Regions from separate parts of the Pseudomonas spartinae genome, predicted to be linked through region 2. Evidence: riboswitches for the same ligand, from Rfam matches in the RefSeq annotation. Region 2 holds a riboswitch; each other region holds the start of a gene.

Region 1 (7,194 bases), on a different contig from region 2:
TCGTCGAGGACAACGCGATCAACCAGCTGGTGACCCGTGGCATGTTGCTCAAGCTCGGCTACCGGGTGCGCACCGCCGACAACGGTGCCGAGGCGCTGGAGCTGCTGCGCGGCGAAACCGTCGACGCCGTGCTGCTGGACTGCCAGATGCCGGTGATGGACGGCTTCGCCACCTGCCGGGCGATCCGTGCGCTGCCTGGTTGCGTCGAGTTACCGGTGCTGGCGATCACGGCGCATAGCCACAGCGGCGACCGTGAGCGCTGCCTGGCCGCAGGCATGAGCGATTACCTGGCCAAACCGGTGAAGTTCGAGGAGCTGCGCATCCTCCTGCATGAATGGGTGCTGTGCCATGCCGCTACGGTTTCCGGCGGTTCCGCGCCGGCCTGAGCGGCGGCCTGCTCCAGCTCGTCTGCTTCCCGATTCAGCGGCAGGTTTGGCCGGATAGCCTCTTTAGCCATGGTCTGAATCCTGATTCACTGCATACATGTGAATCAGGATTCAGACCATGGCTTATCGCATCACTGAAGCTCGACTCGACCGCGATCATGCGCAGCGCCAGCGCATCCTCGATTGTGCCTTGCTGCGGGTGGCCGCGGGTGGTTTCGCCGCCCTGACCATGCAGGCACTGGCCGATGATGTCGGTATCGCCACCGGCAGTCTGTACCGGCACTTTCGCAGCAAGGGCGAACTGGCCGCCGAAGTCTTCGCCGCTGCCAGCCAGCGAGAGGTCAACGCCCTGGCTGCCGCCTTTCGTGGTCCGGGGCGTGCCAGCGAGCGCCTGCGCATCGGTCTGGAACAGTTCGCCGCCCGCGCCTGGCACAGCCGCCGCCTGGCCTTCGCGCTGATCGCCGAGCCGGTCGATCCGGAGGTCGACGAGCAGCGCCTGCTCTATCGCGAAGCCTACGCCGAGCTGTTCATCGATTTGCTGGAGGAGGGCGCCGCTGCCGGCGAGTTTCGCCTCGAGCAGATCGGTCTTACGGCGGCCTGCCTGGTCGGTGCGATTGCCGAGGCGCTGGTCGGCCCCCTGTCGCCACCTGCCCGCGCCGCTCGCGAAGCGGGTAGGCCCACCCTGGAGCTGGCGCAGGTCAGCGCCAGCCTTGCCACCTTCTGCCTGCGCGCCGTCGGCGCCGAGGAGCTCACGCGATGAACCACAGCCTGAATGCCGAAACCCACGAGGTGTTCAACCAGGTGCCGAGCCTGGACGGTGCCAACCTGTATCGCCTCGACCTGCCCTTGCAGGAGTGGACTCGTCGTTACGACGGCGGCTGGGCCTACGAGCGCCTGAGCGCCTATGGCGCGCTGACCGGCGGCGCCCTGATGCAGGCCGGCTTTCTCGCCAACGAGAACAAGCCGGTGTTCAAGAGCCATGATCGTTACGGCAATCGCATTGACCTGGTGGAGTTTCACCCGGCCTATCACGAGCTGATGCGCACGGCGGTCGAGCATGGCTTGCCGTCGCTGCCCTGGACCGATCCGCGCGCCGGTGCGCATGTCGCCCGCGCCGGCCTGACCTACCTGCACAGCCAGGCCGAGGCGGCCAGCGGCTGCCCGCTGACCATGACCTTCGCTGCGGTGCCAGCCATTCGCTTGCAGCCCAACGTGGCCGAGCAATGGCTGCCGAAGATCCTCTCCACCGAGTACGACCCGCGCAACCTGCCGATGGAGCAGAAGGCCGGCGTCACCATCGGCATGGCCATGACCGAGAAGCAGGGCGGCACCGACGTGCGCGCCAACACCACCCGCGCCTATCCCATCGGCTTGGGCGGGCCGGGGCAGGGCTACGAACTGGTCGGCCACAAGTGGTTCTGCTCGGCGCCGATGTGCGACGCCTTCCTCACCCTGGCCCACACCGACAGGGGCCTGTCGTGCTTCCTGTTGCCGCGTCACCGCCCGGACGGCACGCGCAACCAGTTCTACATCCAGCGTCTGAAGAACAAACTGGGCAACTGGGCCAATGCCTCCAGCGAGGTGGAATACCGTGGCGCCTTCGCCTGGATGCTCGGCGAGGAAGGGCGTGGCGTGCCGACCATCATCGAGATGGTGGCCATGACCCGCTTCGACTGCATGGTCGGCTCCAGCAGCCTGATGCGCCAGGCACTGACCCAGGCCGCGCACCACTGCGCGCATCGCCTGGTGGGCGGCAAGCTGCTCGCCGACCAGCCGCTGATGCAGAACGTGCTGGCCGACCTGGCGCTGGAGAGCGAGGCCGCGCTGGCGCTGTGCATGCGCATGGGCCGTGCGCTCGACCACGCGCATGACGCGCAGGAAGACAAGTTCGCTCGCCTGGTCACCGCCGTGGGCAAGTACTGGATCTGCAAGCGCGCCCCGGAAATGATCTATGAGGCCAGCGAGTGCATGGGCGGCGCCGGTTACGTCGAAGAAACCATCCTGCCGCGTCTGTATCGCGAAGCGCCGGTCAACTCGATCTGGGAAGGTTCGGGCAACGTGCAGTGTCTGGACGTGCTGCGCGCGCTGTCCAAGGAGCCGGGCGTGCTCGACGCGCTGTTCGCCGAACTGGGTGATGGCCACGGCGATGCTCGCCTGAAGGCGCATATCCAGCGCTTGCAGGCCGATTTTGCCGACACCGCCGACATCCAGTACCGCGCTCGCCAACTCACCGAAGACATGGCCGTGGCGCTGCAGGCCAAGCTGCTGCTGGAGGCGGGCAACAGCGTGGTGAGCGATGCCTTTATCGCCAGCCGCCTGGAAGGGCGTGGCCGGGTCTACGGCACCTTGCCGCGTGGTGTCGACGTCGAGGCGCTGTTGGCGCGCAGTGCGCCCCACCTGGCCTGAGCGAGTGCCGAGGGCGGATTGCCTGGCGCGCTGTTTTTTAGCCGGGCAGGCGAGTAATCTTGCGGCCGATGGTTCTGCGTGCACGCCTGTGACGCGGATGAAAAGGGAACAGGGTGCGGCGAATCTCGCCAATGCCCTGGCTGCCCCCGCAACTGTAAGCGGCGAACGATGCCCTCATGCCACTGACTTCGGTCGGGAAGGCGGGCGAAGTGCCAAGCCGTGAGCCAGGAGACCTGCCATCGACAACGGGCGTTTTGCCTACCCTTCATCCGAATCGTCGCGCGGTGGGCGCGGCAAAGGAACTCGCATGCATATCGAACCGGGCGTCGTCGAAGGCGCCAAGATCCTGCTCAGCTACGCAACGGCCGTCACCGCTTTCGGCCTGACCGCCAAACTCGCCCTGGACAGCGTCCGCAACAATGGCGGCGTCGCCGCCCTGGCGCTGCGCAGTCTGCTGACCACCGCTCTGGTGTTCTGCTTCTTCGAGGTGTTTCCGCATCATGCGGTGGGCGTTTCCGAGGTACACCTGATCCTCGGCTCCACGCTGCTGCTGCTGTTCGGCGCCGGTGCCACGGCCATCGGCCTGGCCGCGGGGCTGTTGCTGCAGGGCTTGCTGTTCGCCCAGTTCGACCTGCCGCAGTACGGCATGAACGTCACCACGCTGTTGATCCCGCTGTGGGGCATCAGCCTGCTGGCCAAACGCATCGTCGCGCCGGGCACCGCCTACGTCGATCTTTCCTACAAGCAGGCGCTGGCGCTGTCGACTGCCTATCAGGGCGGCATCGTTGCCTGGGTCGCGTTCTGGGCCTTCTACGGTCACGGTTTCTCCAGCGAGAACCTGGCGGCAGTGGGCAGCTTTGGTCTGGCCTACATGAGCGTGATCCTGATCGAGCCACTGGTCGACCTGGGCGTGCTGGCCGCTGCCAAGGCCATGTCGCGTTTCAGCCAGGGGCCGCTGTTCAACGTGCGCCTGCACCAGGCGGCCTGACCCCGCCGCTCAGCGGCGGCGCTGCCAGATCATCTTGCCGGTATTGCTCTCGGTGACCAGGTACTGGTCACTGAAGCGGTAGTAGGCGGCGGGTTGATAGTCGGCGGCGCCTGCCAGGCGCACCATCAGCATGCCGTCCTGGCTGCGCCAGTGGCCGCTGTACTGCACTTCGCCCGGGCTGTCGTAGCTCCAGTCGCTGCCGCCGCCAGCAGAGCGGCTCCACTGGGTGACGCTGCCGTCGGCGTTCAGCTGCAGGGTCATCAGGGTGTTGAACGAGGCAAAGTTGGCACCGCCGCTGTTGATGATCTTCTCGTGCACCCAGGTGCCGACCAGCGCCGGGTCCTGCGCGCCGGCAGCGGACGGCGTCGCCGCCGTTGCTGCGGCTTCGCGTTTGAACAGCGCCTGGCGTTCCAGCACCTCGCCGTTGCGAGGGTTGCGTGCGGCAATACTGGTATTGAGCATGGCATTGGCGTAGGTGGCGTTCATGTTGGCCAGCAGCAGGCCGGACTGGGGATCGCTGATCTCGGCACGCAACACCTGGCCGTCGTAACGCCCCCTGAGGTTCAGGCGCAGGGTGCGATTCTCCACGTACTGCCCTTCGACCTGTTCGCCCTGCTGGCGCAGGATCAGCTCGGTAGGCTGGCCATCGAGGGTGGCCCGGTAATGCCCATCGAGGTCTCCGGACCAGGCGCTGACGCATGAGGCGCTGGCCAACAGCAGAACGATTGCACGACGCATGAAGATGACCTCTGACAGTTTGATCCAAGACTAGTCGCTGCTAGTGAGGGGCGAGGGTTGTCGCGCTATGTTTTCCTCTCCGTATGCAGGCAAGATAGGCGCGTACGTTCAGTCAGGAATATGCACAGTGAAAGCCTGCTCAGATGATTTCATCATTGCCCACACCCCCGAAGAGGCAGTCGACCGCCTTGCCGCCCTGCACCAGGAAGCCACCGGTGCGTTGAGCCAGGCGCTCAAGCGTTACCTCAAGGAGCGTATCCGCCCGGATGCCAGCGAGCATTGCCTGTTCCGTTATCCCGAACTGCGCCTGACCTACCTGTGCCAGGGCGAGGTGCCGACCACCGTGCGCGCCTACGCCAAGGTGCAGATTCCGGGTACCTACGCGATCACCGTGACCCAGCCGGCAGCGTTTCGCAAATACCTGCTCGAGCAACTGCGCCCGCTGATGAGTGACTTCACCCTGCGTGTCGAGGTCGGTCGCAGCCAGCAGAACATTCCCTATCCCTACGTGGTCGAGGGCGGCGATGAACTGGCCGGCAGTGGCGTAACCGCCGCCGAACTGGCGCGGGTATTCCCCAGCACCGACCTGTCCGCCGCCACCGACGGTACCGCTGACGGCCTTTACGACTGGGAGAACATCGACCCGCTGCCGCTGGCGCTGTTCGACGCCGCGCGCACCGATTTTTCCCTCAAGCGCATCCAGCACTACACCGGCAGCGACTGGCATCACGTGCAGCCGTGGATCCTGCTGACCAACTACCACCGCTACGTTGACCAGTTCATTCGTCATGGTCTGGACATGCTGGTGGGCAACTCGCGCTTCACCCGCATGGTGCTGCCGGGCAACGTGGTGGTCGAGCGGGGCATGGCCGAAGGCGAGATGCAGGCCATCATCGAGAACGTGGTCTGGCACCGTTACCAGATGCCGGCCTACCACCTGCAGGCCGAGGACGGTCACGGCATCACCCTGGTCAATATCGGCGTCGGTCCGTCCAACGCCAAGAACATCACCGACCACCTGGCCGTGCTGCGTCCGCACTGCTGGCTGATGATCGGCCACTGCGGCGGCCTGCGTCAGTCGCAGACCATCGGCGACTACGTGCTGGCCCACGCCTACATGCGCCGTGACGGCATCCTTGACCGCGTGCTGCCACCGAACATTCCATTACCGGCGCTGGCCGAAGTGCAGCAAGCGCTGCAGGAGGCCGCCAAGCTGGTCACCGGCGAGCAGGGCGACGAGCTGAAGAAGCGCCTGCGCACCGGCACCGTGCTGACCTACGACGACCGCAACTGGGAGCTGCGCTGGGCCCAGGAGCGACCGCTGATCAACCTGTCGCGTGCGGTGGCGGTGGACATGGAGAGCGGCACCATCGCCGCCCAGGGCTATCGTCTGCGGGTGCCCTACGGCACGCTGCTGTGCGTGTCGGACAAGCCCCTGCACAGCGAGATCAAGCTGCCGGGCGCGGCCGGCGCCTTCTACGAGCGCGCTGTGACCCAGCACCTGCACATCGGCATCGCGGCGCTGGAGCTGATGCGCAGCCAGCTGAATTCGTTGCATTCGCGCAAGTTGCGCAGCTTCGACGAGCCGCCGTTTCGCTAGGGGGATGATCTGACGGCGTGGCCTGGCGCACAGTCCGGCCACGTCTGTGCGGCGTTCGTTCACGCTCGGGTTTAAACTCGCGCCGTCATGGACGAACGAGGCGATACGCATGGAACAGGCACGCTTGCTGCTCACGGCGTTGTGGGAACCCTTCAGCTTTTTCAGTCTTTTCCTCTACACCGGCCTGGCCCTCACGCTGGGTGCTGCGCTCGGCCTGCTGCTGGCCTTCAAGCTGCAGCGCCTGGGCTGTCTGGCGCGTAACAAGCGCTGGCACCACTGGCTGCTCAAACTCTACTTTCTGCTGCTGCCCCTGGCCGGAGGTTTTCTCGGTTTTCAGGGTGGGCTGCTGTACGGCAGCCAGCAGCAGATCAATCGCCATCTCGACAGCTATGCACCGGTGGTGCAGGAACTGGCCGATGGCATCTGGAGCGACTTCCAGGCTTACGTCGAGGCGCAGGGCCAGCAGGGCGCCCTGGCGGTGCGCGATGCCAGCGTGCAGGAGGTGCTCAACCAGCTGGCGCTGGACTACCTGCGCAGCGAGCGGCTAATGGAGGCCGAGGCGCGTGCCGAGGCCTCTACCGCCGAGCGCATTGCCTTCGACCTGTTCGACCGACTGCGCGCCAGCCTGCTGGGCAAGGCGCTGGGTGAGATGGCGGTGGAGAAAACCGCGCGCTACAGCGGGCTCAACGAGAAGGTGCTGACGCAGGTGCTGGATGCGCGTATCGAACAGCTCTTCCACGCCGAGTTCCTCTTGGGTCTGCTCAAGCGGCAGATCGGCCATGTATTCAAACCCTTCTATATCGCGCTGCTGATCCAGCTCGGCCTGCTGCTGAGCGTGATCGCGGCAGAGTGGGGCCTGTCGCGCTGGTTGCGGCAGATGCCCGCTCGCCTGCCTGCCGAGCCCCTTGCCATGGCCTGAGTTCAGGCGGCCGCCGGTGCCGCGTCGCTCAGCAGTTCGGCCAGCGCTGCGCGGTCGATATTGGCGCCGCTGAGCACCACGGCCACGCGCTGGCCGGCGTTGAGCTCGCGCTCCTGCAGCAGGGCGGCCAGCGCCGCTGCACCGGCGCCCTCGGCAA
Region 2 (7,194 bases):
TCGGGTTGCGCCGGGCGCGCCTGCGCGGTGATGTGGATAACCCGGCTGGCGGCGTTATCCACAGGCAGTTGCGCGTTCTCCAGCCAGGGTGCCTGGCCTTCGATGCGTACCGTTTCGCCGCCGAGCAGGTCGCTGACGAAGCGCTTGCCCTGCTGCAGGTCGGCCAGGGCGTAGCCGGCCGGCGGCTCCAGCAGGCAGGTACCGAAGCGCAACTCGCCGCTGGTGGTGATGGCGGGTGTGACGCCCAGGTGTGCAGCGATTTCGCGGGCCAGGCGGTTGACCCCGGCCAGGCCGCCGAGCAGCGGCACCACAGCGCTGCCGTCTTCGGCCAGGGCCAGTACCGGTGGCTCGGCGCCTTTTTCCGCCAGCAGTGCGGCGAGGCTGCGGATGACGATGCCGGCAGCGCACAGCACGACAAGCGGTTGGCCTGCGCGGTATAGCGCGCGCAGGTGCTCGCCGAACTCCTCGTAGTGACGCTCGGCGCCATCGGCGCGCCCGCGCAGGCCGTGGATCACAGCCTGTGGATAAAGCGCCTTGAGGCGTTGTGCAGTGGCCAGTGCGCTGGCGCCGAGGATGACGATGTTCATGCGGTAAATCCTGTAGCCCCGATGCAATCCGGGGAATGGGGCGCGATCCGTGGGAGGCGCTTCAGCGGCGACTGTCGCCTCCAATGATGCCCCCGCAATGATTGCGTAGGGCGCGTGGTGACGGGGTTTCATTCACCCGGTGAGCTGTAGGAGCGGCTGGGCGGTATTCCGCTTCAGCCGCGAAAGCGCTTCGCGGCTGAAGCCGCTCCCACAAGGAACCAATCACCCCCGCCACTTCTGGCCGGGCACCAGAATCATGGAAAAGTACGGCGAATCCATCGGCTCCACTTCGTCCAGCGCCACGATCTTCTGGCTGGCCATGGTCGCGCGTTCGACGTAGTGGGCGCGGTCGTCCAGGCCGAGCTTGCGCAGCACCCGGCGCACCTTGTCGAAGTTGCGCCCGAGCTTCATCACCACGGCCGCTTCGGCGTCGCGCAGACGCTGTTCCAGCTCGTCTTCCGGCAGCACGCCGGAGAGCACGCTCAAGGATTGATTGCGATACACCAGCGGCGTGCCGAGCACCGAGGCGCAGCCGAGCATGGAGCACACGCCGGGCACCACCTCCACTTCGTAGCGGTCGGCCAGGCGGTCGTGCAGGTACATGTAGGAGCCATAGAAGAATGGGTCGCCCTCGCAGATCACCGCCACATCCTGGCCGGCCTCGAGCAACTGGGCGATCTGCTGCGCGCAGGTGTCGTAGAAGTCGGCGATCACATCTTCGTAGGACAGCGGCGGGGCGAGCTTCTCGGTGGTCACCGGGTAGACCAGCGGCAGGCGCTGCTGGGCATCGCTCAGGTGCGCTTCGATGATGCCGAAGGCATTGCCGCCATGGCCGGCGTTGTGTTTCGCCTTGGCCACGAAGTAGGCCACCACCGGGGCGCCTTTGAGCAGGCGCAGGGCCTTGAGGGTGAGCAGCTCGGGGTCACCGGGACCGACGCCGAGGCCAAGCAGACGACCGGCCATCATTCCACCTCCGAAGCCAGGGCGTTGACCGCGGCCACCGCCATGGCGCTGCCGCCACGACGGCCCCGCACGATCACGTAGGGCACGCCACGGCTGTCTGCGGCCAGGGCGTCCTTGGACTCGGCGGCGCCGATAAAGCCCACCGGCATGCCGATGATCAGCGCCGGTTTGGGCGCGCCGGCGTCGAGCATTTCCAGCAGGTAGAACAGCGCGGTGGGCGCGTTGCCGATCACCACCACGCTGCCTTCCAGGTGTTCGCGCCAGTGCTCCAGGGCTACCGCCGAGCGGGTGTTGCCGACCTCACGGGCCAGCTCCGGCACGCCGGCATCGTGCAGGGTGCAGATCACCTGGTTGCCTGCCGGCAGGCGCGGACGGGTGATGCCTTCGGCGACCATGCGCGCATCGCAGAGGATCGGCGCGCCGGCCAGCAGGGCCGCGCGGCCGACGGCGCCGGCACCGGCGGAGAAGCGCAGGTCCTCGACCACGTCGACCATGCCGCAGGCGTGGATCACCCGCACGGCGAGTTTTTCCAGATCGGCGGGGATGCCGTCGAGGTTGGCCTCGGCGCGGATGGTGGCGAAGGAGCGGCGGTAGATTTCCTGGCCGTCGCGGATGTAATCAAGCATCGGAGGTTCCTGCGGGGTGTTGGCGGGCGAACCAGGCGCCGGCCTCGTCGATGGTCATGGCGGGCGCCAGCAGACGGCCGAAACCGGGCGCCTCGGGCGTGCGTTGGTAGAGCTGGTAGTGATCGGGTGTGCTGGCCAGCAGGGTGTAGGGCTGCACGCGCGCGCTGGCGCAACTGCGCGGGCAGGCGCTGAGGTGCACCTGCGGGCGCGCGCCGTTCTCGCGCAGGCGCTCGGCCAGGTGCAGGGCGTGGTGTTTGCTGTCGGCCAGGCCGCGCGCGCAGGCCGCCGAGCCGGTGCAGGCGACCAGGCCAAGCAGCGGTTCGTCGGTTTGGGTCAGCAGCCCTAGATCCTCTAGGGCGTTCAGTAATTCGCTGGATTTGGCCTCGGGCACATTGCCCAGCAGCACGCCTTGCCAGGGCGTCAGGCGCAGTTCGCCGTCGCCGTGGTGTTCGCTGAGCCCGGCCAGCGCCAACAGCTGTTCGGCGTGCAGGCGGCCCAGTCGAGCGCCGGCCGCCAACATGCACAGGCCCTGCTGCGCCTGTGGATAAACCCCCGCCGGCGCACGTGCGGTGCTCTCGGCCGGCTGCCAGTTGGCCGGGGCCGCTTGCAGCGCAAAGCTCAGGCGCGCCTGCAGGCGTTGCAGCAGCTCGGCGGCCGGGATCTGCGCCAGCAGTTGGCGCATGCGCGATTGCTCGGGCGTGGCCAGTTCGAGGAACAACAGCAGGAGTTGGCGCACCAGCTCGACGGCCTGCGTCACCTCGATTCGCGCCAGTGGGGCGTCATTCGGGCAGCCGGCCAGGCCCAGCAGCAGGTGCTGGTCGTCCTCGGCAAGCAGCCACAGGTCGTGGGGGTGTTCGCGCATCGCCAGGGCTTCGCCGCCGTCCAGTTGCAGGGCGAACTTGGGCGACAGCGCATACAGCGCCGGAGTGTCCTGCAGCAGGTCGAGCAACTGGCTGGCCAGCGCACGCACGTCCATGCGCGCCTGCGGGTCGAGGCCGGCGGCGGGGCTGAGCATCAGGTTGCGTACGTCATCGGCGGCGGCCACACGCGGGCCGAGGCCGGCGCCGAGCAGGGCGTCGATCAGCGGGCTTTCCTGCCCGGGCAGGACGCCACGAATCTGCAGGTTGCTGCGGTTGGTCAGCTCCAGCACGCCGCCGGTATGACGTCGCGCAGCCTCGGCAATCACCCGCGCCTGCGCGCTACGCAGTACGCCGCCGGGCAGTTTGACTCGGCAGATGCCGCCGTCCAGCGCGGGCACGATGCGCAGCAGGCCGGGGCAGGCGGATGGGCGAACGGACGTGGGCAAAGGGTCACCTGTGGATAACGACGCGGCGACCGAACCAGCGGAATCAACCTGCAGGAAGACTCCATGGCATCGGTACACCCCGCCCGATGTTGGCACTCGCGACCAGCGTTCGTCGGCAGGTCTCCTGGCTGACAGGTCATGATCCGCTGCGCCTTCCCGGTTACCCAGTGGCCGATGGCATTGGACTCGCTGCTTACAGTTGCGGGGGCAGCTCGGTGGCGATCGATGATCGCTCCGGATTCCCTCTTAGGCCCGATTCATGGGGCACCGACGAAGGCTGTATTATGCCCGCTTTGCCCGGAGCGCGGACAGGCGCTCCGTCGGGCCTGTGCGAGGACATTGGATGAAACCCTGGTTGACCCTGGTCGGCATCGGCGAAGACGGTTACCCCGGCCTGGGCAAGGCGGCGCGCCGCGCCCTGCTGGCGGCCACGCGCATCGTCGGCGCGCCGCGCCAGCTGGCGCTGCTGCCGCCGTGCATCAGCGGCGAGCGGGAAACCTGGCCCAGCCCCTTCGACCTTGGGCCGTTGCTGGCAAAGCGCGGCGAGGCGGTGTGCGTGCTGGCCAGTGGCGACCCGATGTTCTATGGCGTCGGCGCCAGCCTGGCGCGCCAGGTGCCGGCCGACGAACTGCTGGTATTGCCGGCGCCGTCCTCGGTGTCGCTGGCGGCGGCGCGCCTGGGCTGGCCGCTGCAGGAGGCGGAGGTGGTGTCCTTGGTCGGTCGGCCGTTGGCCACGCTCAACGGCAAGCTGTTCCCCGGCATGCGCCTGCTGGTATTGAGTGCCGATGGCGATACGCCCGCACAGGTGGCTGAAGTCTTGCGTGCGCGTGGTTTCGGCGCCAGCCGCCTGACTCTGCTGGAGCATCTCGGCGGGCCACAAGAGCGTCGCCTCGATGGCCTGGCCGCGAACTGGGACCTGCCGCGCGCAGCCGACCTCAACCTGCTGGCCGTGGAGTGCCTGGCCGACGCCGGAGCAATGCTGCTGCCGCCGACCTGCGGCCTGCCCGACGATGCCTACCGCCACGACGGCCAACTGACCAAGCGCGACGTACGCGCGGTGACCCTGGCGCGCCTGGCGCCGCTGCCCGGCGAGCTGCTGTGGGATGTCGGCGCCGGTTGCGGCTCCATCGGCATCGAGTGGATGCGCGCACACCCGGCTTGTCGCGCCATCGCCATCGAGGCCAACGATGGGCGCCAGGCGCATATTCGCCATAACCGCGATGCTCTCGGCGTGCCCGCCCTGCAACTGGTCGCCGGGCATGCGCCCGAGGCGCTGGCCGGGCTGCCGGCGCCGGACGCCATCTTCATCGGCGGCGGCGTCACCGTGCCGGGTGTGCTGGAGGCCTGTTGGGCTGCGCTCAAACCCGGTGGGCGCCTGCTGGCCAATGCCGTGACCCTGCAGAGCGAGGCGGCGCTGGTGAGTTTCCGCGAGCAGCAGGGCGGCGAGCTGTTGCGTCTGAGCGTGGCCCAGGCGCAGCCGCTGGGCGGCTTCGACACCTGGCGCGCGGCGCTGCCGATCACCCTGCTGGCGGTGCGCAAGGCATGACGGCGCGCATCCTCCTGCTTGGCGGTACCACCGAGGCACTGCGCCTGGCGCGGCGCCTGGGGCCGGAGACGGTGTACAGCCTGGCTGGTCTCGGGCGGGTGCCGGATGATCTGCCGTGCCGCGTGCGCGTCGGTGGCTTCGGTGGTGCCGAGGGCATGGCGGCGTTTATTGCCGCTGAAGGCATCGAGTTGCTGCTGGACCTGACCCACCCCTACGCCGCGCAGATCAGCCACAACGCCGCCCGCGCTGCCGAGATCACTGGCGTGCCGTGCTGGGCGCTGCGGCGCACGGGCTGGCAGCCTGGCCCCGGTGATGATTGGCGTGAGGTGGATGGCTGGGATGAACTGACCCGCGCGCTGGCGCCGTTCAACAGGCCGTTCTTCACCTCCGGGCGCGAACCGCTGGCGCACCTGCAGGAGATTCCCGCGCACCAGCACTGGACGGTGCGTTGCCTGCAGGCCGAGGCGGCGCCGCCCCGCGCCGAGGTGATCGGCGCGCGCGGGCCGTTCGCGCTGGACGAGGAGCGGGCGCTGTTCGCGCGCATCCGCTGCGATGTGCTGATCAGCAAGAACAGCGGCAGCGCTTCCACCGAGCCCAAGCTGCAGGTGGCCCGTGAGCTTGGATTGCCGGTGTTGCTGCTGCGCCGTCCCGCCTTGCCGACAGTGGCGCAGGAGTTTGGCGAGCTGGAGGCGCTGTGCCAGGCGCTTCAGTGCTGACGCTGAACGTGTCCGGGTGAAATCAGCTCAGGTGCCCGACTTTGAACGCTGCGTGCAGGTCGACCGTCGGCGTGGGGGCGAAGCACTGCCTGTCGAATATGCCGTTGAGATGCTTGACCAGCACCTGCCCGGCGAGGGCGCTGTCACCCGCTTGCAGAGCGGCGATCAGCGCCAGGTGTTCCTCGCAGGTGCGTGCCGAATACACCGGGCTGCGGCTCAGGGCGATATTCAGCGCGGCGCGCGACAGCAAGCCGCGAAGAAACTCCAGTAGCAGCGTGTTGCCGGCGAGCTCCGCCAGCCTCAGGTGAAACTCGCCGGCCTGCTCGATCAGGCCGGCGCCATCGCCACTGGCCAGGCAGGCGCGCTGGTTCTCCACCAGGCTGTGCAGCTCGTGCAGGCGTGCGTCCGCCGGACGCGTGCCGAGCAGGCGGATGACTTCGGACTCGACCAGAATGCGTGCCTCCAGCACCTGCCGGGCCTGCTGCTCATTGGGCCGGCTGATCTGGGCGATCTGTCGCGGCTCCAGCGTCACCGCGCCTTCCTCGGCCAGCCGGGTCAGGGCCCGTTGCACCGTCCAGCCGCTGACCCCGAAGATGCGCCCGAGGGTGTTCTTGTCCAGTTTGGCGGTGGGCGTCAGGCGTCGGTCGAGGATCGCCGCGTAGATGCTCTGGTAGATGAAATGGCTGGTGGGTTTGCCACCGCCGCCGCTCGTGCGGCGGGTTGGCTGATCGGCAAGACTCATGATCACACCTGTCGATGGGGTCGGAACTGCGGGCCGCTGCCAGGCGAGCCTGGTGGCGTGGGGCTCAGGCCAGGGGCACGCGGAGGTTGATGTTGAGGCGGGTGCCTTCGTTGAGGATGTGCTGGCGCATCGCCTGGCTGGCCTGCTCGCTGTCCTGGCGGCGAATGGCGCGCAGGATCGCCTCGTGTTCCTGAAGGATGTCCTCGGCATAGTCCGGGTTGTGGCGGATCAACTGGTCGCTCTGTTCCAGCGCACCGCCGATCTGCCTGGCAACGCTGAGGAAGATCGGGTTGGAGCTGAGCGCCACCAGTTTGCGGTGGAAGCTGGTGTAGGCGCTGGCGAGGGCGCGCATGTCGCCGTCCTCGACCGACTCGCGCATGTCCAGCAGCAACAGGCGCAGCTGGCTCAGCTCGGAACCGTCGAGCGACTGGGCGACCAGGCCAACGATGAACGGCTCCAGTGCGTAGCGCAGTTGCAGCACGTCGGCCATGGTCGCGCTGGGCGGCGCCTGTACCTCGGGCAGCGCGGTGCCCTGGCGCTCCAGCACTATGACACCCTTGCCGGGTAGCGAGCGCACCACGCCCAGGGTTTCCAGGATGGTGATCGCCTCACGCAGGCTGGGGCGGCTGACTTCCATCTGCTCGGCCAGTTCGCGCTGCCCCGGCAGCATTTCGCCGACTGGCCACAGGCCCTGCTCGATGGGCGCGA
Region 3 (7,194 bases), on a different contig from region 2:
GATGATCGGCAATTCTGACTGACCCGCCAGCGGGGGCTGCTGATACAATGCCGGCCCTGTTTCGTACTCATTGCTAGGAGTATTCGGTGTCCGTCGTGTTCGTCGCCGCCTCCCAACTGCCTACACCCTTCGGTGTGTTCACCATGCATGGCTTCCTCGATGAGGCCACCGGCAAGGAACACGTCGCCCTGACCTTCGGCAACGTCGCCGATGGTGCCCCGGTGCTCGGTCGCCTGCACTCCGAATGCCTGACCGGCGACGCCCTGTTCAGCCTGCGCTGCGACTGTGGCGCCCAGCTGCAGGCTGCGCTGCAGGCCATCGCCAACGAAGGCCGTGGCGTGCTGCTGTACCTGCGTCAGGAGGGCCGAGGCATTGGCCTGCTGAACAAGATCCGCGCTTACGAGCTGCAGGATGGCGGCGCCGATACCGTGGAGGCCAACGAGCGCCTGGGCTTCGGTGCCGACCAGCGTGACTACGCCATCTGCCTACCGATGCTCGAACACCTGGGCGTGCAAAGCCTCAAGCTGATGACCAACAACCCGCGCAAGGTCAAGGCCCTGGGTGACATGGGCATCACCGTGGATCATCGCGTGCCGCTGCAGATCGCACACAATCCCTACAACAAGCGTTACCTGGCCACCAAGGCCGGCAAGCTCGGCCATATGCTGGGCAACCAGCATCAGGGCGAGACCGAGGAAAGCCTGTGACCCGAGGCCAGGTGAAACGTCGGCTGGCGCTGCTCTGGTGGCGTCATCTGGGCGTGGCCCTGGCGCCATTGCTGGTCTTCAACCTGCTGTTCGGCGGTGGTGCCCACACGGTCTTGAGCATGCCGATGTTCATTGCCGGCCTGGCCTCGATGTTCGTCAGCCTGCCGCTGTTTTCTGCATACAAGCATGCTCTGATCGCCACGCAGAACGCGCTCGACAGCGATCAGGAGCCGGCCGCCTGGCTGGAACTCGATCGCGTCCGCCTGCGTGCTCTGCTTGGCGCAGCGCTACCGGCCTGGATCGCCGCCCTGGCAGTGTTGGCCGGCCTTGAAGCGATTCCCCTGGTGTTGTTGGCGCTGTCGTCCATCGTGCTGCACAGCCTCTACCGTATTCCCCGTCAGTTGGGCTGATGCGCGCGCTGCTCTTCGCGCTTTGCCTGCTGGCGCTGCCGCTGGCTGCGGCCGAGCGGGTGATCAGCCTGGCGCCCTCGCTCAGTGAAATCATGCTCGACCTGGATGCTGCCGACCTGCTGGTCGGCGTGCTCGAAAGTGATGAGCGTCCGCCTGCGCTGGCGCATCTTCCCACCGTCGGGCGCTATGGCCAGCTGGAGTTCGAGCGACTGTTGCAGCTGGCGCCGGATCTGATCCTTATCGCACCCGGCAGCGTGCCGCCGGCGCAGCAGGCGCAGTTGCAGCGTTTCGGCATCGACCTGCTGATCATCCAGCCGCAGCGCCTCGATCAACTTGGCGAGGCCTTCGTGCGCATTGGCCAGCGCATTGGTCGGGCAGAGCAGGGCGAGCGCCTGGCCGCCGAGTATCGGGCCGAACTGACCGCGCTGCGCCAGCGCTATCGGCGTGAGCAGCCGCTGAAGGTGTTCTATCAGATCTGGCACCAACCGCTTTACACCATCGGCGGTGAGCAGCTGATCGGCGACGCCTTGCACGTCTGCGGAGCGCGCAACCTGTTCGCCGACCTGCCGCAACCGGCGCCGCAGGTCAGCGTGGAGGCGGTGCTGGCGCGTGACCCGGACGTGATTCTGGGTGGCAGCAATGCCGAACTGAGCGCCTGGCAAGCCTGGCCGCAGGTGCATGCCGTGCGCTTGGGACAGGTCTGGGCTGTGCCGGACAAGGGCCTGGAGCGGCCCAGCCGGCAGATGCTCGGGGCCATCCAGAAGCTCTGCGAGCGGATGGCGGGGGCACGGTAGCCCTTCTCAGGCGACGCGCCCGGGGCGCCCTACAGCGGTCGTAGGATGCGCCGTACGCGCCAAGGTCAGAGTTGCGGCGTCCAGGTTACGGCGAAAAGCGCGGTACGCCCGGCGCTGTTGTAGCCGAAACGGCCATTGGCTGTGCTGTAGGTCGCTTCTGCGTAATCCTTGTCCAGCAGATTATCCAGCTTCAGGCTCAGCCCCAGTTCCTCATTGGCCTGCCAGGCGGCGCGCAGGCTTAGCAGACCGTAGCCGCTCATTTCGATCTCGTTGTCGGCATCGTCGTAGCGGCCACTGATTGCACGCCAGCCTGCGCCCACCGACACATCGCCAAAGCGGCGGTCGAGGTCCAGGTTCAACGTGCGTTTGGCGCGGCGTTGCAGGGTATGGCCGTTGGCGCGGTCACGCGGGTCGGTCAGGGCTAGAGCGAGACTGCTCTGCCAACCGAACAGTTCCTGCTGTACGGCAGCTTCGAAGCCATGAATCCGGGCTGTCTGGACGTTCTGTGGAATGAAGTTCTGATCCAGGACGATGGCGTCCTCGATATCAGTTCGATACACGGAAGCCTGCAACGATCCTGTGTTGCTGTAGCGGCTGCGCCATTGCAGCTCGTAGCTCTTGGAGCGTTCCGGCGCGAGGTCGGGGTTGCCGTACCACTGATCGTAGAGATCGTTGAAGGTCGGCGCTCGGAAACCTTCGCTGTACGACAGAATCAGGTCGTTGGCACTGTTAAGAGGTAGGGTCAGTGCCGCGTTCCAGGTGTTTTCGCTGCCGAACTGCTGGTTATCGTCGTGGCGCAATCCCAGCTCGGTCGAGAAGGTGTCGCCGGTGTAACGGTGTTGCACGAAGGCCGCACGGTTCCAGCGTGAATCCTCCGCGAAGTCCGCGCTGCTTTGCAGGCGATCCTCATACCAGTCGGCGCCAGTCAGAATTTGCTGGTGGTCGGTGAGGGTCAGGGTATTCACCCAGCTCGCCGAGTCGCGATAGGTGGTGTACGTAAAGAATGAATAGTCTGGCGCTGCCGGTGAGTCATCACCCGTGTCGCGCTGGTCTTTGCTGTGACCCATTTCCAGGCGGCTGCTCCAGCGCTCGTTGAGGCGGCCGTCGATGAACCCGGAAAGGCTGCTGACCTGGAAGTCCGTTGTCGGCAGCAGGCCGGTAAAGACATCGTCGTACTCCACCTGGCCACGCTGATCGAGAGCACTGAGCCCGACCTGCAGATCGTCATTGAATCGGTGCGACAGATTCAGGCTGAGCGAGCGGTTGCGGTAGGCATCGTCGTCGCCATTGGCGCCGAAACCGTCTCGAGTGGCGTCGATGCCGGCGGTCTCGTCCAGGGCTGCGCCCAGATGAAAACGGGTGCGCTCGTCGCCGCCGGAGAGACCGAGGCTGCGCTGGTAGGTGCTGTCACTGCCAGCCGCCAGGCGCGCGTAAGGCTTGAGGCCCTGGCCATCGGCCTGGCGGGTGAATATCTGAATCACGCCGCCAATGGCGTCCGAACCATAGAGTGCCGAACGCGCTCCACGTACTACCTCGATACGCTCGATCTGCTCCGGGGCAAGGAACTCCAGGCTGCTGGTGCCACTGGAGGCCGCCGCGATACGTTGGCCGTCGACCAGCACCAGGGTTTGTGCTGTGCTGGTACCGCGCAGGAAAACGCCCGTCTGGCTGCCAGCACCACCGGTGCGGACGATGCTGAGACCTGGCACACGCTCCAGCAACTCGGCGACGCTGCTGACCTGCAGACGCTCGATATCGTCCCGCTCGAACACGGTCGTGGCCGCAGTGGTCTGCGCTTGCGGTTCGGCCAGGCGTCCGGAGGTGACGATCAGCGGCTCGGCGACATAGGGCTCGGCGGCCAGCGAAAGACCAGGCATGACGGCGATGGCCAGAGCCAGACGGGACAGTTTCATTCTCTTTCCTCAACGGTCGGCAGACGTTCGAGGAGGGTAGACGCAAGCGCAGGCAGGGCAGCGCTTGACCGTGTCGCCCTCCGCAACACCAGTCGCACCGCCTTGGCCGGTCTCCGGGCTGTCGACCCGCGTCCGCCTTCCCAGGCTGGGCCCAGTGGCTGTTGGACGCGGCGCAAGCTCAGCGCTTGCCATCGATTACCGTTGCGGGGGCAGCGTCGGCATCGCACCGACTTCCCGTTTAACGCCGCTTGCGCAGCGCACCCTGGCGGAACATGAATGGCGCGCACCTTAGTGCGCGCGCATATGAATCACAAGCAAGCGCCGCTCATTTAGCGATGAGCGGGCTTCATGCTCAGGCCTGCAGGAGGGCGAGGCGCTCACGTACGGCGCGTTCGATACCGGCGTCGTCCAGGCCGCATTCGGCGAGCATCTGGCTCGGCTTGGCGTGTTCGACGTAGTAGTCCGGCAGACCCAGGTGCAGCATCGCTACCTGGCGGTTCTCGGCGGCGAAGAATTCGCTGACCGCACTGCCGGCGCCGCCCATGATGCTGTTTTCCTCGATGGTCACCAGCAGCGCGTGGCTGCTTGCCAGTTCGCGCAGCAGGGCTTCGTCCAGTGGTTTGACGAAGCGCATGTCGACCACCGTGGCGTCCAGGGTTTCACCGACGCGCAGGGCTTCGGCCAGTTGCACGCCGAAGGCCAGCAGGGCGACGCCCTTGCCTTGGCGGCGCACCACTGCCTTGCCGATCTCCAGCGGCGCCAGGCCAGCATCGAGCGGCGCGTTGGGGCCGGTGCCGCGCGGGTAGCGCACGGCGGCCGGGCCGTCGAACAGGTGGCCGGTGGTGAGCATGCGGCGCAGCTCGTTCTCGTCGCTCGGGGTCATCACCAGCATGCCGGGGATGCAGCGCAGGTAGGAGAGGTCGAAGCTGCCGGCGTGGGTCGGGCCGTCTTCGCCGACCAGGCCGGCGCGGTCGATGGCGAACAGCACGTCGAGGTGCTGCACGGCCACGTCGTGAATCAGTTGGTCATAGGCGCGCTGGAGGAAGGTGGAGTAGATCGCTACCACTGGCTTGGCGCCTTCGCAGGCCATGCCGGCGGCCAGGGTTACGGCGTGCTGCTCGGCAATCGCCACGTCGAAGTAACGATCGGGAAAGCGCTCGCTGAAGGCCACCAGATCGGAGCCTTCCTTCATCGCCGGGGTGATGCCGACCAGGCGGTTGTCGGCGGCGGCCATGTCGCATAGCCACTGGCCGAACACGTTGGAGTATTTCGGGCCGCTTGGCTTCTTCGGCGCGGCGACCGGGGTCACCGGTTCCAGCTTGGTGATGGCGTGATAGCCGATGGGGTCGGCCTCGGCCGGGGCGAAGCCCTTGCCCTTCTTGGTCACCACATGCAGGAACTGCGGGCCATCGAGGTCGCGCATATTGCGCAGGGTGGCCAGCAGCGTGGGCAGGTCGTGGCCGTCGATGGGGCCGACGTAGTTCCAGCCCAGTTCCTCGAACAGGGTGCCGGGCACCAGCATGCCCTTGGCGTGTTCCTCGACCTTGCGCGCGATTTCCCAGGCGCCGGGCAGGCGCGAGAGGATCTTCTTGCTGCCCTCGCGCATGCTGGCGTAGGTGCGGCTGGAGATGATCTTGGCCAGGTAGTTGGACAGGCCGCCGACATTCTTGGAGATCGACATGTCGTTGTCGTTGAGGATCACCAGCATGTTGGCGCCGACATCGGTGGCGTGGTTGAGCGCCTCGAAGGCCATGCCGGCGGTCAGTGCGCCGTCGCCGATCACCGCTACGCTCTTGCGCTTCTCGCCCTTCAGACGGGCGGCGATGGCCATGCCCAGTGCCGCGCTGATGCTGGTGCTGGAGTGGCCGACGCCGAAGGTGTCGTACTCGCTCTCGCCGCGCCGTGGGAAGGCGGCCAGGCCGTCCTTCTGGCGCAGGCTGCCCATGCGCTCACGGCGGCCGGTGAGGATCTTGTGCGGGTAGGCCTGATGGCCGACGTCCCACACCAGGCGGTCATCGGGGGTGTCGAAGACGTAGTGCAGGGCGATGGTCAGCTCGATCACGCCGAGGCCGGCACCGAAGTGCCCGCCGCTCTGGCCAACGCTGTAGAGCAGGTATTGGCGCAGTTCGTCAGCGAGGGTTTCCAGGTCCGCTTCGGCCAGGCGGCGCAGTTCGTCCGGCGTGTTGGCGCTGTCGAGCAGCGGCGTCAACGGGCGCTCGCGGGGGATCTCGTGGAAAGTGGTCGGCATCAGGCGAATCGTTATAGGCGTAAAAGATGCGGCAGTTTACCTGATGCCAGGAAAACAGCCCAATCTGCTATCCATTTCGCCGTCAACGGTAGTGCCTGAGCAGGAAGTCCAGCAGCAGGGCGCTGACCCGCTCGCTGCATTCGGCCTGCAGCCAGTGGCCGGCGCCGGGTAGATCGTGGCGTTCCAGGCGCGGCACCTGGTCGGCCATGCGCTTGAGTGTCGGCGCCTCGAAGCGGCCGACCGGGTCGTTCTCTCCAAGCAGGAACAGCGTCGGCTGCGCCACCTGCAGCCCGGCCAGGGGTTCAGTGCGCTGCCAGTTGCGCTCGAAATTGCGGTACCAGTTCAGCGCGCCGCGAAAACCGTGGCGCTCGAAGGTGCGCAGGTAGTGGGCGAAGGTCGCTTCGCTGCACCAGGGCGGCGGCGGCAGGTCGTCCGGCATGCCGTCGAACAGCCGCGCATCGGCCGGCTTGTCCGTCGCCAGCAGGGCATCGCCGAGGCCGCCGAGCAGCAGGCGCAGGCTGCGGCCGATGTCTTCGTCCAGTTCCGCCTCGGCCAGCCCCGGCTGCTGAAAGTAGAGGATGTAATGAAAACGCCCGGCGTAGGCTTCGCGCATCATGTCGATGGCCGGTCGCTTAGGCCGGCCGCCGAAGGGCACCGACAGCGCACCGAGCGCCTTGACCCGCTGCGGTTCCAGCAGCGCCAGGTGCCAGGCCACCGGCGCGCCCCAGTCATGGCCGACCACCGCCACCTCGCGCTGGCCGAGCATGTCCATGGCGGCCTGAATATCGCCGCACAGGGTGATCAGGTCATAGGCCTCCGGATCAGACGGCGCGCTGCTGGCACCATAGCCGCGCATTTCCGGGGCCAGCACGCGGTAGCCGGCGGCGGCCAGCGCCTCGATCTGCGGATGCCAGGCGTACCAGCATTCGGGAAAGCCATGCAGCAGCCACACCGGCTTGCCGTGCTCGGGGCCGGCGCTGTACAGGCTGAGTTCGATGCCGTTGACGGCGAGCAGGCGGTGATCGATAGGCATGGAGATGTCCTTACCAGGTGTCGACGAATGGACGTTTCTTGCCGTCGCGCCGTGGCGGACGCGGCGCCGCATTGAGACCGCGCAGCAGC

Evidence for each region. Region 2 has a riboswitch for cobalamin ahead of cobG (precorrin-3B synthase). Riboswitches for the same ligand answer to the same signal wherever they lie in the genome.
Region 1: another riboswitch for cobalamin. It lies ahead of ACN8M7_RS16100 (energy-coupling factor ABC transporter permease); the one in region 2 lies ahead of cobG (precorrin-3B synthase).
Region 3: another riboswitch for cobalamin. It lies ahead of ACN8M7_RS21660 (TonB-dependent receptor domain-containing protein); the one in region 2 lies ahead of cobG (precorrin-3B synthase).

The regions. Positions count from the first base shown of each region.
Region 1 covers NZ_CBDAMB010000007.1:66,240-73,433, forward strand. The annotation lists gene ACN8M7_RS16085 (hybrid sensor histidine kinase/response regulator) at 1-386, shown strand, start outside; gene ACN8M7_RS16090 (TetR/AcrR family transcriptional regulator) at 505-1,146, shown strand; gene ACN8M7_RS16095 (acyl-CoA dehydrogenase family protein) at 1,143-2,792, shown strand; cobalamin riboswitch at 2,845-3,047, shown strand; gene ACN8M7_RS16100 (energy-coupling factor ABC transporter permease) at 3,100-3,780, shown strand; gene ACN8M7_RS16105 (hypothetical protein) at 3,790-4,518, opposite strand; gene amn (AMP nucleosidase) at 4,586-6,118, shown strand; gene ACN8M7_RS16115 (hypothetical protein) at 6,228-7,037, shown strand; gene ACN8M7_RS16120 (threonine dehydratase) at 7,040-7,194, opposite strand, start outside.
Region 2 covers NZ_CBDAMB010000002.1:607,267-614,460, forward strand. The annotation lists gene cobJ (precorrin-3B C(17)-methyltransferase) at 1-587, opposite strand, end outside; gene ACN8M7_RS06645 (precorrin-2 C(20)-methyltransferase) at 810-1,553, opposite strand; gene ACN8M7_RS06650 (precorrin-8X methylmutase) at 1,550-2,176, opposite strand; gene cobG (precorrin-3B synthase) at 2,169-3,482, opposite strand; cobalamin riboswitch at 3,580-3,769, opposite strand; gene cbiE (precorrin-6y C5,15-methyltransferase (decarboxylating) subunit CbiE) at 3,826-5,028, shown strand; gene ACN8M7_RS06665 (cobalt-precorrin-6A reductase) at 5,025-5,744, shown strand; gene ACN8M7_RS06670 (GntR family transcriptional regulator) at 5,767-6,486, opposite strand; gene ACN8M7_RS06675 (FadR/GntR family transcriptional regulator) at 6,551-7,194, opposite strand, start outside.
Region 3 covers NZ_CBDAMB010000012.1:53,765-60,958, reverse strand. The annotation lists gene ribA (GTP cyclohydrolase II) at 87-707, shown strand; gene ACN8M7_RS21670 (hypothetical protein) at 704-1,117, shown strand; gene ACN8M7_RS21665 (cobalamin-binding protein) at 1,117-1,911, shown strand; gene ACN8M7_RS21660 (TonB-dependent receptor domain-containing protein) at 1,977-3,824, opposite strand; cobalamin riboswitch at 3,912-4,104, opposite strand; gene dxs (1-deoxy-D-xylulose-5-phosphate synthase) at 4,177-6,072, opposite strand; gene ACN8M7_RS21650 (alpha/beta fold hydrolase) at 6,155-7,105, opposite strand; gene ACN8M7_RS21645 (acetyl-CoA carboxylase family protein) at 7,116-7,194, opposite strand, start outside.